Regions from separate parts of the Bellilinea sp. genome, predicted to be linked through region 2. Evidence: riboswitches for the same ligand, from Rfam matches in the RefSeq annotation. Region 2 holds a riboswitch; the other holds the start of a gene.

Region 1 (7,275 bases), on a different contig from region 2:
ACGAGTTGCTTCATAGGTAGTTACTAAATCGTTGCTAGAACTTAGGTGGTTTTGATATGCCTTCATCGCTTTCTCCAGACATAAACGCATTTCCTTAAGGACTCTCGTCCATGTTCACCCATTTGTTGACTGCTGTTTCCCTTGTCTTTTTGTAAAACAAAGATACTCTCAACGATAAAACCTAATTTTTCGGCAATACTAGAAAGAATCAAGTCAACGGAAATACTTACTCCTGCATACCGTACATTGTCATTAACCATAATCAAAGGTGCGTTAGGGCGTAAAACTCTCGCACTTTCGGCAATAATACATGCCATTTCATAGAAATATCCTCGAACCATTCGAGGGATTCCATTATTATTTAATTTTCCTAGAGCCTTTTGTTTGGATAAGTACCTCAAGATAGATTGTAAAAGCTCTTGTTCGTCTGTAGCAGCAATCGCTTCTGTCCAGAGAGGATTGATCGCCAATAAATCTTTTTCACGATTTTCGACTGTACAACTTAACATTGCTTGACGAAGCTTAACTAAACTTTTCTCGTCAATATTTAGTAATGCTAATTCTAAAGCATACGTTCTAGTGTAATCATAGCGATTGCAATATGGTGGCGAAGTAATAATAGCGTCAAAGGACTCCTTTGACATTCGTGGTAATAGTTCGAGAGATGAACCATTGTATAAAAATATCTCGCCTTGCTTTTTTGTAGCTGGGAACAAAGTGGATTGACTAGCAGGAGAGAGATCTGTAATTATTTCCTGAATTTTATCTGAAATTGCCTCTTTAAAACTTAATATCTCACCTTTATTGAATGTCTTTTTCCCCTGTTTACGTCCTGACCTGTAGTCCCATCTAAGATATTGACCATCTTTACGTGTGTAACTAATCGACTCTAAAATGCAAAACAGAGCAAAATGTAATACAGCTTTAACCCGTTCGTTTTCTTGTTCACATGCTGTTAAATACTTTTGAATTGCTTCCTTTGTCGCCTCAGGATATGCACCTTTAGTAATTCTTAGCTCGGGAAGTTTAAGTTTGGTCTCAAATCTCTCCCATGGATGGTATTTTGTCCAATTTTGTAAAACCTTAAAATCACTAGGCCTAAATTCAGATTCAAGAATTCTTTTTGTTGTGATGATTTGTTGTCCAATGGGCAGTAGCTCAATGCCAACCGCATTTATTCCGTTAGCACTGGCAGCGAATAATGCTGTTCCACTTCCTGCAAACGGGTCAAGTAATATCCCTTTTTGAATTTTATATTTATCAAGCAAATATTCAACTAAAGATGCTGAAAATGCCTCCTTAAACCTATACCAGCGGTATACAGGACGATTTTTGTTGGCTTGAAAACTCACTAATGAGCGAGTTATTCTTGGCTCAATTATCATCTTGTCATTGAAATATAGTTGTAAACTTTTATCGAGTTGGTTTATTTCTGCTTTATCAACTTTTGTTTCATCAATAACTACTCTTTCTTCAATCTGCATAGCTCTATATCTCCAATACATACTTTATATCTAGTATACTACTATAGGATCACGATGACTGCCCATCCTCGGTTGTAAGAGATTTTTTTGATCATAATCCTGTTTGCTTGACACCGCAACAGGAAACCCGTACAATCTAATTACAATTGAATGAGTGCCTGTCGGGTGCCTCACTCCCCGGATGGAAAGGCTCAAAGGCGAAACCGGTGTAAGTCCGGTGCTGTCGCGCAACTGTGATTTCGGCAAAATCAGCCGAATAAGCCAGGCCGCCCGCCCAGCAGGCGTTCACCACACTCTCGCGGAAAGGAGGTGGGGAACATTGGACTGGCAACACCGCAAACTCCGATCTCTCCCCTCCCTGCCCGCAACCGGCAGGGAGATTTCATTGTGTGAGCCAGCGCCGCCACAACAAGGATTTGCCTGATTACCCCAAACCTGCTGGCTCAGCCGGCACGTCGTATCCAAACCCACAAACCCATTCAATTTGAAAGGCTCCTAAAAATGAAACGTCAAAGCGTTTTGCTCAGTGTTCTCTTGCTGCTGGCGCTTCTGGTGAGTGCCTGCACGTCGGCAGCTACCCCGGCTGCCACGCCTACCGCCAGCCCGATTGTCATGACCGATGGACTGGGACGTACCGTTACCCTGGCGCAGCCGGCGCAACGCGTGGTTTCGCTGGCGCCATCCAACACCGAAATTCTGTTCGCCGTGGGCGCCGGCAGTCAGGTGGTTGGGCGCGATAATTTCAGCAACTACCCGCCCGAAGCCCTGGAATTGCCGGGGTTGGGTGATTTTATGGGCTTCTCGATCGAGCAAATCGTCGCCCTCAACCCGGATCTGGTGCTGCTGGCCGAAATTCACCCGCCGGAACTGGTCAAATCGCTCGAAGATGCCGGTTTGACCGTCTATTACCTGAAAAATCCCCTCGCCATGGAGGAAATGTACCCCATGCTGATCACCGTCGGTGAGCTGACCGGCCACAAAGCCGAGGCCGAAGCGCTGGTGACTCAATTGAGTCTGCGGGTGGCGGTCGTCCAGCAAAAACTGGCGAATATCGAGGAACGGCCGACCGTCTTTTACGAAATTGACGGGACAGATCCTTCCAAACCGTGGACGACCGGCAGCGGTACCTTCATTGATACCCTGCTGGAGATGGCCAAAGCCGAAAACGTTGGCCGGGCAATGGACAGCCAGTACGGGCAGATGAGCATTGAAGCCCTGCTGGCAGCCGACCCCGACTTCATCCTGCTGGGGGATGCCAATTTTGGCGTCACCCCCGAGCAGGTGGCTGCCCGCCCCGGCTGGGGTGAATTGACGGCGGTCAAAGAAGGGCGCGTCCTGCCGTTCAACGATGATCTGGCCAGCCGTCCCGGCCCGCGGCTGGTGGACGGGCTGGAAGAACTGGCGCGCCTGCTGCACGGTGTGACCCTGCCCTGATGAGAATGGCATGAAGGGACGCACTGTTCACCCAATCTGGATCGCTTTGGCCGCTTTGCTGGCAGCCCTGCTGTTGAGCATGCTGGTGGGCAGTGTGTCCCTTTCGCTGGTGGATATGGCGCGGGTGGTGGCAGCCCGTCTGAGCGGCGGCGAAATCGGTGCTGACCTGCGCGTTGCGGATACCATTCTCTTCTCGCTGCGGCTGCCGCGCACCGCGCTGGTGGCGCTGACCGGTTCGGCGCTCGCCGTCAGCGGGGCGGCCTATCAGGGCCTGTTCCGCAATCCGCTGGCCGATCCTTATCTGATTGGGGTGGCCTCCGGCGCCGGCCTTGGGGCGGTGATCGTGCTCAGCCTGCGCTGGGGCTACGATGTGGCCGGTCTGCTGGCGGTACCGCTGGCTTCGTTCAGCGGCGCGGTGCTCACCGTTTTGATGGTGGTCAGCCTGGCGCGGGTTGGACGCTCACTGCCGGTGACCAATCTTCTGCTGGCGGGGGTGGCGGTAAACTCCTTTGCCGGTGCGCTGACTTCTTTTTTACTGCTCCGCTCAACTGGCGAACTGCGCCGGGCAATTGCGTGGTTAATGGGCGGCTCATCCATGGGCGGCTGGCAGCCGGTGCTGGCCGTATTACCCTACTGGCTGATTGGGCTGGGAATTTTGATGACCATGGGACACGCCCTGAATGTGATGCAGTTTGGCGATGAACAGGCTCAGCAGCTGGGGCTGCCGGTGGAAACCACCCGCTGGATCATCATCGGCGTTTCATCTCTGGCTACGGCTGCAGCGGTTTCTTTTACCGGCATTATCGGCTTTGTCGGGTTGATTGTCCCGCACCTGTTGCGGCTACTGGTTGGCGGGGACTACCGCCGGCTGCTGCCGCTCTCGCTGTTGGGCGGGGCTGCCTTTTTGCTGCTGGCAGACGTGCTGGCGCGCATTGTGATGACCCCGCAGGAACTACCGGTCGGCATCATCACCGCTCTGACCGGCACGCCCTTCTTTTTGTGGATTTTGCGGCGTTCCCGCAGCCTTCCCTACTGGAGTTGACCATGCTCGAAGTTTTGCATTTGACTGTTCGTTACGGAGCAAAGCCGGTTTTGAAAGATGTCAGTTTCCGGCTGGCGGATGGTGAGATTCTGGCGGTGATCGGCCCAAACGGGGCCGGTAAGTCCACGCTGGTGCGCGCGCTGAGCGGCATTCTGCCGCCGGAGTGTGGCTCAATCCGCTATGATGGACGCGACCTGTGCGCGCTTTCGGTGCAGGAACGCGCCCGCCTGATTGCCGTGGTGCCGCAGGCGCGCAGCCTGCCGGCAGGCTTCACTGCCTGGCAGGTGGTTTCGCTGGGGCGCACCCCTTATCTGAACTGGCTGGGGCAGCTTTCACCGGCCGATGAAGAATTGATTTGGGAAGCCATGCGCCGCACCGATACGCAGCATCTGGCGCATCGGCTGGTGGGAGAGCTTTCCGGCGGGGAGCTGCAGCGGTTGCTGCTGGCGCGCGCCATGGTGCAGGCAACCCCGGTAATGCTGCTGGATGAGCCGACCACACATCTGGATTTGCAGTATCAGATTGGGCTGCTCAACCAAATGGTGGAGGTGGTGCGCCAGCCCATTGCCGGCAATGGAAACGGTAAAGCGCATCAACCGGCGGCGCTGGTCGTGCTGCATGACCTGAATCTGGTAGCGCGTTACGCCGACCGCGTGCTGCTGCTGGTGGATGGTTGTGTGCAGGCGTATGGAACCTCGGCGGAGGTGCTGCGTCCGCAGCTGCTCAGTGAGGCGTTTGGCATTCCGCTGGAGGTGATGCGCAGTCCCAACGGAAAATACCCGCTGGTTGTGCCGCTGATGGCCTGAAAATCTGGCATAATTGAAGGCAGGCACATGATCCGCGTTAACCTGTACGCCACCTTTCGATTGATTGCCAGGGCACGCAGCCTGCAGCTGGATCTGGCGGATGGAAGCACGGTTCGGCAGGCGGTAGATGAAATTGTCGCGCGCCTGCCGGATTTGCGCCTGCACTGGTTGAATGCACAAAACGAAATCCATGCCCATGTGCATGGATTCGTCAACGGGAAAGATGTGGACACCCTGCCGCAGGGTTGGGATACCCCTCTGCAAGACGGGGATGTGCTCGACTTTTTTCCGCCTGTGGCAGGCGGGTGAACCTCAGGCGGTCACTTTGGTTTGAATGGTAAAGCGCGGCGGCTGTTCCATGTGCTTCTTGACCGCGCACTGTTCGGCGGAGCGCACCAGCGCATCGTAGTATTTTTGTGGAAATTCGGGCGGCACCTGAATCTCCATTTCGATTTCTTCGACCATGCCGGTCAGCGGATTGCGCCGGTCGCGTTGAATAATGCGGATGCCCTCGGTGGGCAGCCCGCGCTGGCGGCAGAATCCCAGCACGTAAATGCCGGCGCAGGTGGCTAAAGAGGCCAGAAAAACGGCAAAGGGAGTGGGGGCAGAGCCTTCACCGCCGCCCATGGGGGGCTGGTCGGTACGGACGGTATAAGGGCCAAACTGAGCATCAACACGGGCTCCGCCGGGGAAGTAAACAACCATTTCCATGTGTGATTTTTCTCCATTCGTAAGGTTTTACCCTTATATAGATGCTATTGCGGCTTTAAGGTTGCAGGCAAAGGCGCAACGACTTGCTCTTTGCCGAGCGGGTACCAGAAGAAACGCCAGTAAAGGTAAATGGAAAGGATGTACAGTACCAGGGTGGCGGCAAAAGCCGGCTGAAAACCGTAATTGACCTGTATCCAGCCGCTGATTTGCGGAGAAAATGCCCAGCCCACATTGTTGGCCATGCTGACCAGACTGGCAACGGTAGCCCGCGCCGAGGGTTCGACCTTTTCCATCACAAAGGTCTGATACACCGGCAGGCTCATGTTCATCAGCGTCAGGCGGATGTAGTAGGCCGCGGCGCTGACCGCAAACCACGGCGCAAAGCCCAGCAGAATCAGAAACGGAATGGAAAGCGCCTGGGTGATGACCACCAGTTGAATTTTGCCAAAGCGGTCTGCCAGCGGTGGGGCAATTAACAGGCCGATGCCCATGGCCAGCGAACCCCAGGCGAACATGGCCCCAATGACCGGGTCGGGCTGGTGATGCACATTGCGGAAAAAGACGTTCATGAACGGCATGATCAGCCCGGCGCCCAGCGAAGTAACCAGCATGGGCAGAATGAGTTTGCCCAGCAGGCGCGAGTTTTGCCCAAAATAAGCCAGCGGTGCGAACACCGAGCGTTTGTCACGGGCGATTTTGACCGGACGGAGAAACAGCAGGGGTAAAATGCCGACCGAACCGGCAATGGCAATGGCAGCCAGCGCTCCGCCGTATGCCGAGGGGCTGGTGGGGGTGCTGCCCTGTAGCGTGCTGATCCAGGTTGGCAGGTAACCGCCGATCCAGTTCCCGAAGAAAGCCGAAGCCATTTGCAGCCCGGAGGTGAAACTGAACAGGTAGGTGCGTTCCTTTTCGCCGCTGTTTTCCATCAGGAATGGCCCCATGGTCACACCGGTCAGGCTCTGTGCCAGGCCGAGCACGATGTTCATCAGGACGAAGGTCAATGCGGAGGGGAACAGCACCATGCCACCCACCGCCAGCCCCAGCACGGCCGTGCCGACGATCAGGGCGGTCTTGTGACCGATGTTGTCCACCAGATAGCCCATCGGCAGGGCGGAGAGCAGGGCGGTCAGGCTGGAGGTGGTGATGAGCGTGCCGAGCAGGGCTTCATCGTAACCCAGCGAGAGGACGTAAAAATTGAACAGCAGGCGGTAAACGCCCATGGCCGCGCCGGTGAGAATGACACTGGTCAGGTACAGGCGGGCGTTAGGCTGGAAAGCGCTCACCCGGTCAAAGTAATTGGCCAACACACGTGAAAAGCGGGAAAACGAACGCTCAGGTTTCAACGGCTTTTTCTCCATACAGGGCAGAAGTTCAGGGTTCTTCGGTGGAATCCAGAAAACGATGCAGGGCGGTCAGGGTTTCGTTCAGTCCTTCGCGGCGCAGGTCGTAGCGCCGTTCGCCGTCGGCGTCCAGCCGAATGTGAACTAAACCGGCGCGCCGCAGGGCGTTGAGGTGATGAATGACTGTTGGGGCGCGCAGGCGCAGGCGCTCGGCCAGGGCGGCGGGGGTCAGCGGCTGCTGAGCCAGAAAGCGCAAAATGCGCAGACGGGTCGGGTCACCCAGGGCTTTGAAAGTGTCCACCAAAGTCAGCGGTACGGCGCCGCCGCCCGCCAGCGAGAGGTGCGCTGGACGGCAGCCGAACACCAGCAGGGCGCGCTGCCCTGCCAGCCGCTGGAAGAAAATGAAGGGTGTACTCCAGTAGGAGGGAATCAGGGTCAACTGGCTGACCTGCTGGATT
Region 2 (7,275 bases):
CGACCGTCAGGCAGTGCGCTTCTTTGAAATGTACGCTAACTATCAGGCCGCCGAAGAGCAGGTCTATCCGCCGGTGCAGGCAGCGTTGGAACGCGGCGTAACCGAAGCGGATATTCGTCAATCCGCCCGCCTGCTGCTGGAATATGAAAAAATGTTTTGGGATGCGATGGCTGCTGCCGCAGGTGTGTGAAGGATGAGATCAATCAAGGCTTAATTCAAGTTTGCACCAGCAGAGGTTTGATCATTGCAATCGCAACCGTTACACGCTTGAACCTCTGGTTTTTTACCAGCAGAGTTTCGGCACCAGAGGCCAAATGCGCAGCCGTTTCAGCAACTCCACCGCCGTTGCGGGAGGGTCGAACTGCCGGGAAAGAATCCGTGTGATTCTTCATTTGGTTGATTCGCTCGCGGGAGAAAGTCCGCAAGGAGCAGTGATGCAGTCTGGCTGCCTCGTTTAGGCCCGGCTCGTCCCTTAGATCTTCAGCAGTTGCCAGGCAAACCAGACTCTCGGGCGACAGGTTAAACCTTAGCAAAACGGTTAGAACCGCCTGGCTGATGTCATCGCCGGATGTACCGGGCGGAAAATTCACCCCAACCGCAAGAAGCGGCAGAAAACAAACCAGCGCATGATCAACGCTCTGCCAGAACATATCATCTATGCTGCGGCAAGTGAGAACCACCAACTTTCGGTATCCACTTGCCGCAGCGGTTTGCCAGTCAGGAAATGCCTGTGTCCAAGGAAAATTCATCCATGAAGCAGGAAGGTTCAAATCACCATCCTTTACCAAAGCCACGGGCTGATGATTGATCAACGCAGCCAGGACATCGCCTGGATGGCTCTTTGGGTGCAGTTTCCACCCTTTATCTCCCGAAATCCAATCCAATGATAGCGAATGGACTTGATCGCCGAAGTCGGTCACCACCTCCTGACCTCCGGTAATTTTGGCTACTTCTCGGGTAAAATGATTGGTGTTTTTGTCAGTATCACCGAACAGACTGACCACAAATTTTCCCGATAAGTCCACAATCAAAACGGATGGAAGGTTCTCACAGTTGACCAGCAAAGGTGCTAACCCGCGAATGACCACACCAGCAGGCATGACACAGACCAGTGTCTGATAGCGTTGGAACAGATCCTGCAACATATTCGGTACGGGCATTTCAAAACCGAACACTCCGTTTGTGACTCTTTCGCCTGGCTGCAAAAACTGTAGCGGGATAAAAAGATGGCTATCACTCAATTGGCTGTGGATCTTGCGTCCCAATTGCACAGCCGGATAGGCTGAAGCAAGGATCGCCGTGCCTAATCTGGCTGTTGGAGATCTTCGGATTCTTCCCACAAATCCAAAATCTGGCTGGGGGTGAATTTTCAAGGTCATGTTGCGAACAGTCCCATTCTGGTCGGGGCTGAAGGTGTTTCCCAAAGAACCACTTGATTTCGGGACAGACTCTCCTTGACTAAAATAATCCTCTGATTTTCCGAACCCCGGTAGGGAAGATGTGAACTTTTCAAAGATTCGATGAACGCTCCATCCACGATCACATCCACGAGGTTGATCAGATCCATGAAACCCGGTGCTTCACGGTTTTTCAACAGCTCTTCCCAGGTGTAACCGGTGTAAACCCATAAATTCATAGGGTGGGTTTTGATTTTCCCGGCGATTACTGCGGCTGCTTCGGCTTGCGCAAAAGGCTCCCCGCCGCTAAAGGTAACCCCTGCAAGCAAAGGGGTGATTCTGAACATTCGGACGACTTCCTCGGTGTCCATTTCCCGACCACCCGCAAAACTCCATGTTTGGGGATTATGGCATCCCACACAACGGCGAGGACATCCCTGAAAGAACAGGGTTGAGCGGATGCCGGGACCATCGGTAACACTTTCATGAATCAAGCCGGCAATGCGAACTTTCATGGGTAACTTTCTACTTTCCTTAAACGGACAAATGCACGCGGCGGTGTTCCAATTCTTCCTTTTTGGCATCGTTGAATCGATCCACTGTGGAAAGATAACCGGTAATCCGCCGGATACGACGAATATCAGATGATCCACAAACCGGGCATTCATCTTGAATAATTCCGCGGTTTGAACAGGAAAGACATTCGTCTATGGGGAAATTAATCCCGACATAGCCCATATTGCAACCTTTCATATGGCGAAGCAGGCGCTCAAAGGCTTCCAGGTTGTGTACCGGCGGAGCATCCAGTTCAACATAGCTGATGTGGCCGGCATTACACAATTCGTGATACGGCCCTTCAATCAGGCACTTCTCATAGGATGAAATTTCGAAATTCACCGGAAGGTGAAAACTGTTGGTGTAATACGACTTGTCGGTGATACCCTCCAGTACGCCAAACATGCGGCGATCGAGGGCGACAAAACGCCCCGAAAGACCTTCCGCAGGGGTCGCCAGAAGAGTGAAATTCAAGTCGTAGTCTTCAGCAAAGCGGTCCACCATCTTCCGCATGAACTTAATGATTTCCAACCCCAGTTGTCTGGAATCGAAATCCTGGCCGTGATGCTTACCGGTTAAGGTGAGCAAAGTTTCGGCCAACCCGATGAATCCGATGGACAGCGTACCGTGTTTGATGACGGGTTCAATTGGATCTTCGGGCTTCAGCAATTCTGAGCCAAGGTAAAGCCCCTGTCCCATCAAAAAGGGCATATCGCGTACTTTCAGGCGGGACTGAATGCGAAAACGATGGTACAGCTGCCGGGCAGCCAGCGCCATCACCGCTTCCAATTCGTGAAAGAAAACCTCAATGTGCTTGTTAGCACGGATGGCAATGCGCGGCAGGTTAATGGTAGTAAAAGATAAATTTCCACGCCCATTGCTGATCGCCGGCCCGTGTCGGTTAGCAATCACCCGAGTACGGCAGCCCATGTAGGCAACTTCAATACCGTAAGGCCGATTGAAGGAAGAATCCATAAATGCAAAAGTCGGATTCATTCGTTGAGAGGAAACACGCATGGCCAATTGAAACAGATCGTAATTTGGGTCACCCGGATTGAAGTTGATGCCTTCTTTCAGTCGAAAAATGATATTGGGAAAGACCGGACTCTCCCCCCGACCCAACCCTTTTTCGTAAGCTTCAAGCAGGCATTTTGTCACCAGCCTGCCTTCAGGAGTCACATCACAGCCTAAATTAATTGAACTGAACGGCACCTGCGCTCCAGCCCGACTGTGCATTGAGTTGAGGTTATAAACCAGCGCTTCCATCGCCTGAAAGACCTCAAATTCAGAAGCCCCCGAAACAAATGCCGCCATATCTTGATCAAATGCTGCAAAAGATTGACCGCCGTGCATGTCATTTTGCGAACTTTGCAGAATAATGGCTGCCAGTGCGGTTGCAGATGAGGGACGTTTAGGTGGACGAATAAATCCATGGCCGGTATTAAAACCACTGCTCAGCAGCCTGCCCAACGGAATCTGAACACAGGTGAGCGTTTTGCCGTAAAAATCCAGATCATGAATGTGAAAATCGCCATTGCGATGAGCCTGCGAGATATCCTCCGGAATCAAACGCGATAGATAATACTGCCGACTAGCAGCGGAAGCGATTTGCAACATTTTGGCAGAAGGAGAATTACTGATATTTGCATTTTCGCGGCTGGTTTCCACCAAAATATCTTCGACAATATCCATTAATTCGGAGCGGGCTTCCCTCATTCGGGTACGGCGATCGCGGTAGAGGATATATGCCTTGGCGGTTTTGGCGTGTCCACGTTCAATCAATACTTTTTCGACAGCATCCTGAACTTCTTCGACGGTTGGTATTTCCTGGTTTTTTTGTTCGGCTAAATAACGTACCACGACTCTGGCAAGTTCTTCAGCTAAACGGACATCACTTCCGCCAACCGATTTAGCCGCCTTGAAAATTGCTTGTGAAATTTTATCCACATCAAATTCAACAATCCGTCCATCCCTTTTGCGAATCCAATAAAAGGGTTGATTGGGAATTTGCTCTGCAACGGATTGAGTTGTTGGCTGAAACGAGGATGAATGGACAAGAAGTTTGTTCATTTTTTTGGCTCCTGAAGGAATCGAAATAGGTGAATTGGTTTATAAAATAGTGAATACAGATGGAAAAGTGGAAGTTTCTCTAAAACGTCAGTTTTTCAATTTGGCAACTTCGCTTTGTTGGAGAAAAACGTACAGTTTCTGAAAAACACGGTTAAATGAGAAACGCTCAATCCTCCTTAAAGGATTGAGCAAGTCAGGCCGATCAATTAAAGTATGATTTTGCCATCACCGCCTCCTTGCTCGAGAAGGACAAATGAAATCACTTGTTCAAGGCAGGCATCCTGGCTTCTGGTTGCATTGACCAGTTACAGTTGCGGCACAGCGCTGGACTTTCACCAGCTTACGCCCATTAAGCCCTGGCATCCGGGCATCGGGTCACCTTGAAAGAAGTGTTATATAAATTGCTTGCAGACTGACAACATTATAGCAAAGAATGCGTTCCTTTTGTCAATCCATTAAGGGATGAATTTCGGCAAAAAAACGAAATGGTACCAATATGAATCCGATTTCAACCGTCTATTCCTCCTTGCCGGGGACGGCACAAAGAACGACAGCCGCCCCCGGCGTTTGCGGGAGGAGCAGATGCGCAAGCAATACCGTGTTACAAACTGATCACATAATCAGGCGGGTTGTGAGAGAGGGCTTCATAAAGCTGCGGGAAGCAGCCTACTTTTGCGCCTTCAATCATACCTTTGGGTTGAACCGAACCAGCCCCGCAGCCCGAAAATTCACCTTCTGCCAGCTGCCGGCGCAGCGCACATTGATCGCAGGCCATGATCAAAATGCCCTGTTCAGCAGCTACTTTGGCAAGCCGTTCGCCAATCGGATCACCTTGCCGCAGGGCGAATACATTATCGTCGAAAAACATCATTCCCACCACTTGCGCGCCGTGAATGCCCTTTTCCAACTGCGGCAGGATCATGGTCGCCAGTTCATAAACGGATGCCATCGGGGATTTGAAAATATACGCTACTTTCACTTTGTCTCCTTGAAGAGAACATGTTTTTTCAAAATGGGATCGTACTTACGCAGATCCAGCCGAGCGGAATCGTTGCGGCGATTCTTTTCAGTGTAATAAATGTGGTCGCTTTCGGTGCTTTTCAGTTTGGTGACGATGCGAATATCCTTCTTTTTACTGGCCATCTTTTCTCCTCTACTTATCAGGCTTGATTTGAGTCGTAGGAAATGCTGACATTGCTGATGTGGGTGATCCACGTTCGTCCATCGCCCTGGCGCACAATGCGGACAAAGCCGCTTGCAATACAGTACTCCACTTCTGATGCTTCCATGTCACTATTCTCACATGTGGCACACTTGTTCGCCAGGAAGCAAACGTGAACATTTTTCAAGATATTGGTGGCAAATAATGGTTGCATGGGCAATCTCCTTTTCGATGCGTTTTTGGCATTATCTGGCAAATGCCAGTTTCAAAACTTGAAATAGTGGGCCTGCCCAGGCTAGCACGATGGAGAAGACAACTGCCGCGGCAGCCTGGCGCAGCATCAGTCGCAGCGCCAGCCGAGGCGATTGTTCGCGCGCAATTGTTAGCGCCGTTACCAGGCAGGGCAACAGCACACCGCCCAGGTAAACGCCGGTCAGCAGTTCGAGCGGCGCGAGAAGCTGCGCCAATTCGGGCCGGGCAAACAGCAGCAGACCGTCTTTGCGGACAGATGCCATCACGACGGGTAGGGCGGCTTCCGCCGGCAGGCGAAAGAGCGCCATGACCGGCGTCAACAAACCTGAAACTGCATCCAGCACGCCCAGACCGTTTAGCACAGAGGCCAGCAGGGTGATGGCAAAAAACACGGGCAGGGCGGTGCCGAAGAATTGACCGAGCGTCAGGCGCATATCGCGCCAGATGCTTTGCGGCGAGGGCCATTCGAGGAAATTGCGCCGTTCAATCATCAGCAAGTTGAGCGCCGAACGCGCTTCCGGCGGCGAGGTGAAGCGCGTATACAGGAAAGCCGAGCCAAGGAGCATGAACATATACGGCCAAATCAGCCAGGGACGCCCGGCGGCGGCAAAGACTGCCAGCGTGGCTCCAAATTGATAGGAACAGGCTGACCCAAAGGCAATTGCGGCAATCGCAGGGCCGCGCGTGCAAGCTGAACAAGCGCGCGTGCTAATCACCGCCGGAACATTGCAGCCAAAGCCCATCATCACGCGCAGCAAATCGCGCCCGGCCAGGCCTATCGGACGCACCAGCGGGTGCAGGGTGGCTGTGATGCGCTCCGCCAGGCCGCTGGCTTTGTAGAAACCGAGCAAGAGGGCATACAGAACCACCGTTGGCACCGACCAGACGAACATCAGCGGACCCATCGTCAACAGGCCATAATCACCGCTGAGCATTTCTGCCAACAACGGCGGAAGCGTTTGCGTCAGCGCAACCCAAGTTGCGAGTAAACCCCGAACCAGCGGTTCCACCAGGGCAGCGAATGAATTGGCAGCCCACACTGCCAATCCCGCCGGCAAGAGCAGCAAAAATGATGCAAACAGCGGCCCCCAAAAAGGCCAATCGAGGGGGCCTGGAGCGGGTTCAATCTGCCAGCCAATTCTCCAGGGGATGGATTTTTCCTTAAGGGACGGCGCCTCATTCAGCGCGCGAAACAGGCGGGTTCGTTCTTCAGCATTCACGTTGCGCGCATCCAGCGCAATCACCGGTACACCAAGGGCCGCGCGCAGGCGTTCCAGAACGGCTTGCCCACCGGAATCCCCAGGCACTTTATCCCAAAATGTGAGTGCAACAACACCTTGTTTTCCAGCCACCAACGGGAGCAGGTCGTTCAGGTCTTCATCCAAATGGGTAGATTTGGCGACCAGCAAAACCCTTTCGTTCGCTTGCAATTGTGCCAGCGCCATCTGGGTGGTCTGGCTGTCGCTCTGGAGCAGAATGCCAGGGGTATCCACAAAGTGATGATTTCCATCCGAATAGATTTCGCAGGTAACCGTCGAACCGCGAAAATTGGCGCTGAGCGGGGTTCGCCCGGTCAGGTTGGCAGCCAGCATGGTCTTGCCCGAATTTTCTTTGCCGATGATCAGGGTGGTGTCCATTAGCCTCCTTAACATGCACAGACTTCGCCACAGGAGGAAAGGTCGTCCAGGTACATATCGTAGGCGCGGTAATACTCCAACGGTTCGATATCCATGCCCAGCCGTTCGCCGATGGTGCGCGCCACCACGGCAAAACGCTGGCGGAATTTGTAGATAAAGCAAAAAATGACATTTCCCTGCCGCACCGATGGCCCAACCAGGA

Evidence for each region. Region 2 has a riboswitch for cobalamin ahead of nrdD (anaerobic ribonucleoside-triphosphate reductase). Riboswitches for the same ligand answer to the same signal wherever they lie in the genome.
Region 1: linked by a shared signal. The riboswitch ahead of ACWIZX_RS11065 (ABC transporter substrate-binding protein) and the one ahead of nrdD (anaerobic ribonucleoside-triphosphate reductase) in region 2 are both predicted to bind cobalamin.

What each region holds. Positions count from the first base shown of each region.
Region 1 is NZ_JBRCOK010000113.1:5,499-12,773, reverse strand. Features, by position in the region: gene ACWIZX_RS11075 (type II restriction endonuclease) at 1-66, opposite strand, end outside; gene ACWIZX_RS11070 (DNA methyltransferase) at 63-1,484, opposite strand; cobalamin riboswitch at 1,631-1,776, shown strand; gene ACWIZX_RS11065 (ABC transporter substrate-binding protein) at 1,986-2,918, shown strand; gene ACWIZX_RS11060 (FecCD family ABC transporter permease) at 2,929-3,960, shown strand; gene ACWIZX_RS11055 (ABC transporter ATP-binding protein) at 3,963-4,766, shown strand; gene ACWIZX_RS11050 (ubiquitin-like small modifier protein 1) at 4,794-5,075, shown strand; gene ACWIZX_RS11045 (OsmC family protein) at 5,079-5,477, opposite strand; gene ACWIZX_RS11040 (MFS transporter) at 5,522-6,820, opposite strand; gene ACWIZX_RS11035 (ArsR/SmtB family transcription factor) at 6,849-7,275, opposite strand, start outside.
Region 2 is NZ_JBRCOK010000044.1:9,525-16,799, reverse strand. Features, by position in the region: gene ACWIZX_RS05005 (thiaminase II/PqqC family protein) at 1-190, shown strand, start outside; gene ACWIZX_RS05000 (cobalamin biosynthesis protein) at 216-1,160, opposite strand; gene nrdG (anaerobic ribonucleoside-triphosphate reductase activating protein) at 1,376-1,912, opposite strand; gene nrdD (anaerobic ribonucleoside-triphosphate reductase) at 1,932-4,022, opposite strand; cobalamin riboswitch at 4,277-4,420, opposite strand; gene ACWIZX_RS04985 (SaoD/DsrE family protein) at 4,624-5,001, opposite strand; gene rpmG (50S ribosomal protein L33) at 4,998-5,165, opposite strand; gene ACWIZX_RS04975 (hypothetical protein) at 5,183-5,311, opposite strand; gene ACWIZX_RS04970 (nucleoside recognition domain-containing protein) at 5,430-7,073, opposite strand; gene ACWIZX_RS04965 (NAD(P)/FAD-dependent oxidoreductase) at 7,082-7,275, opposite strand, start outside.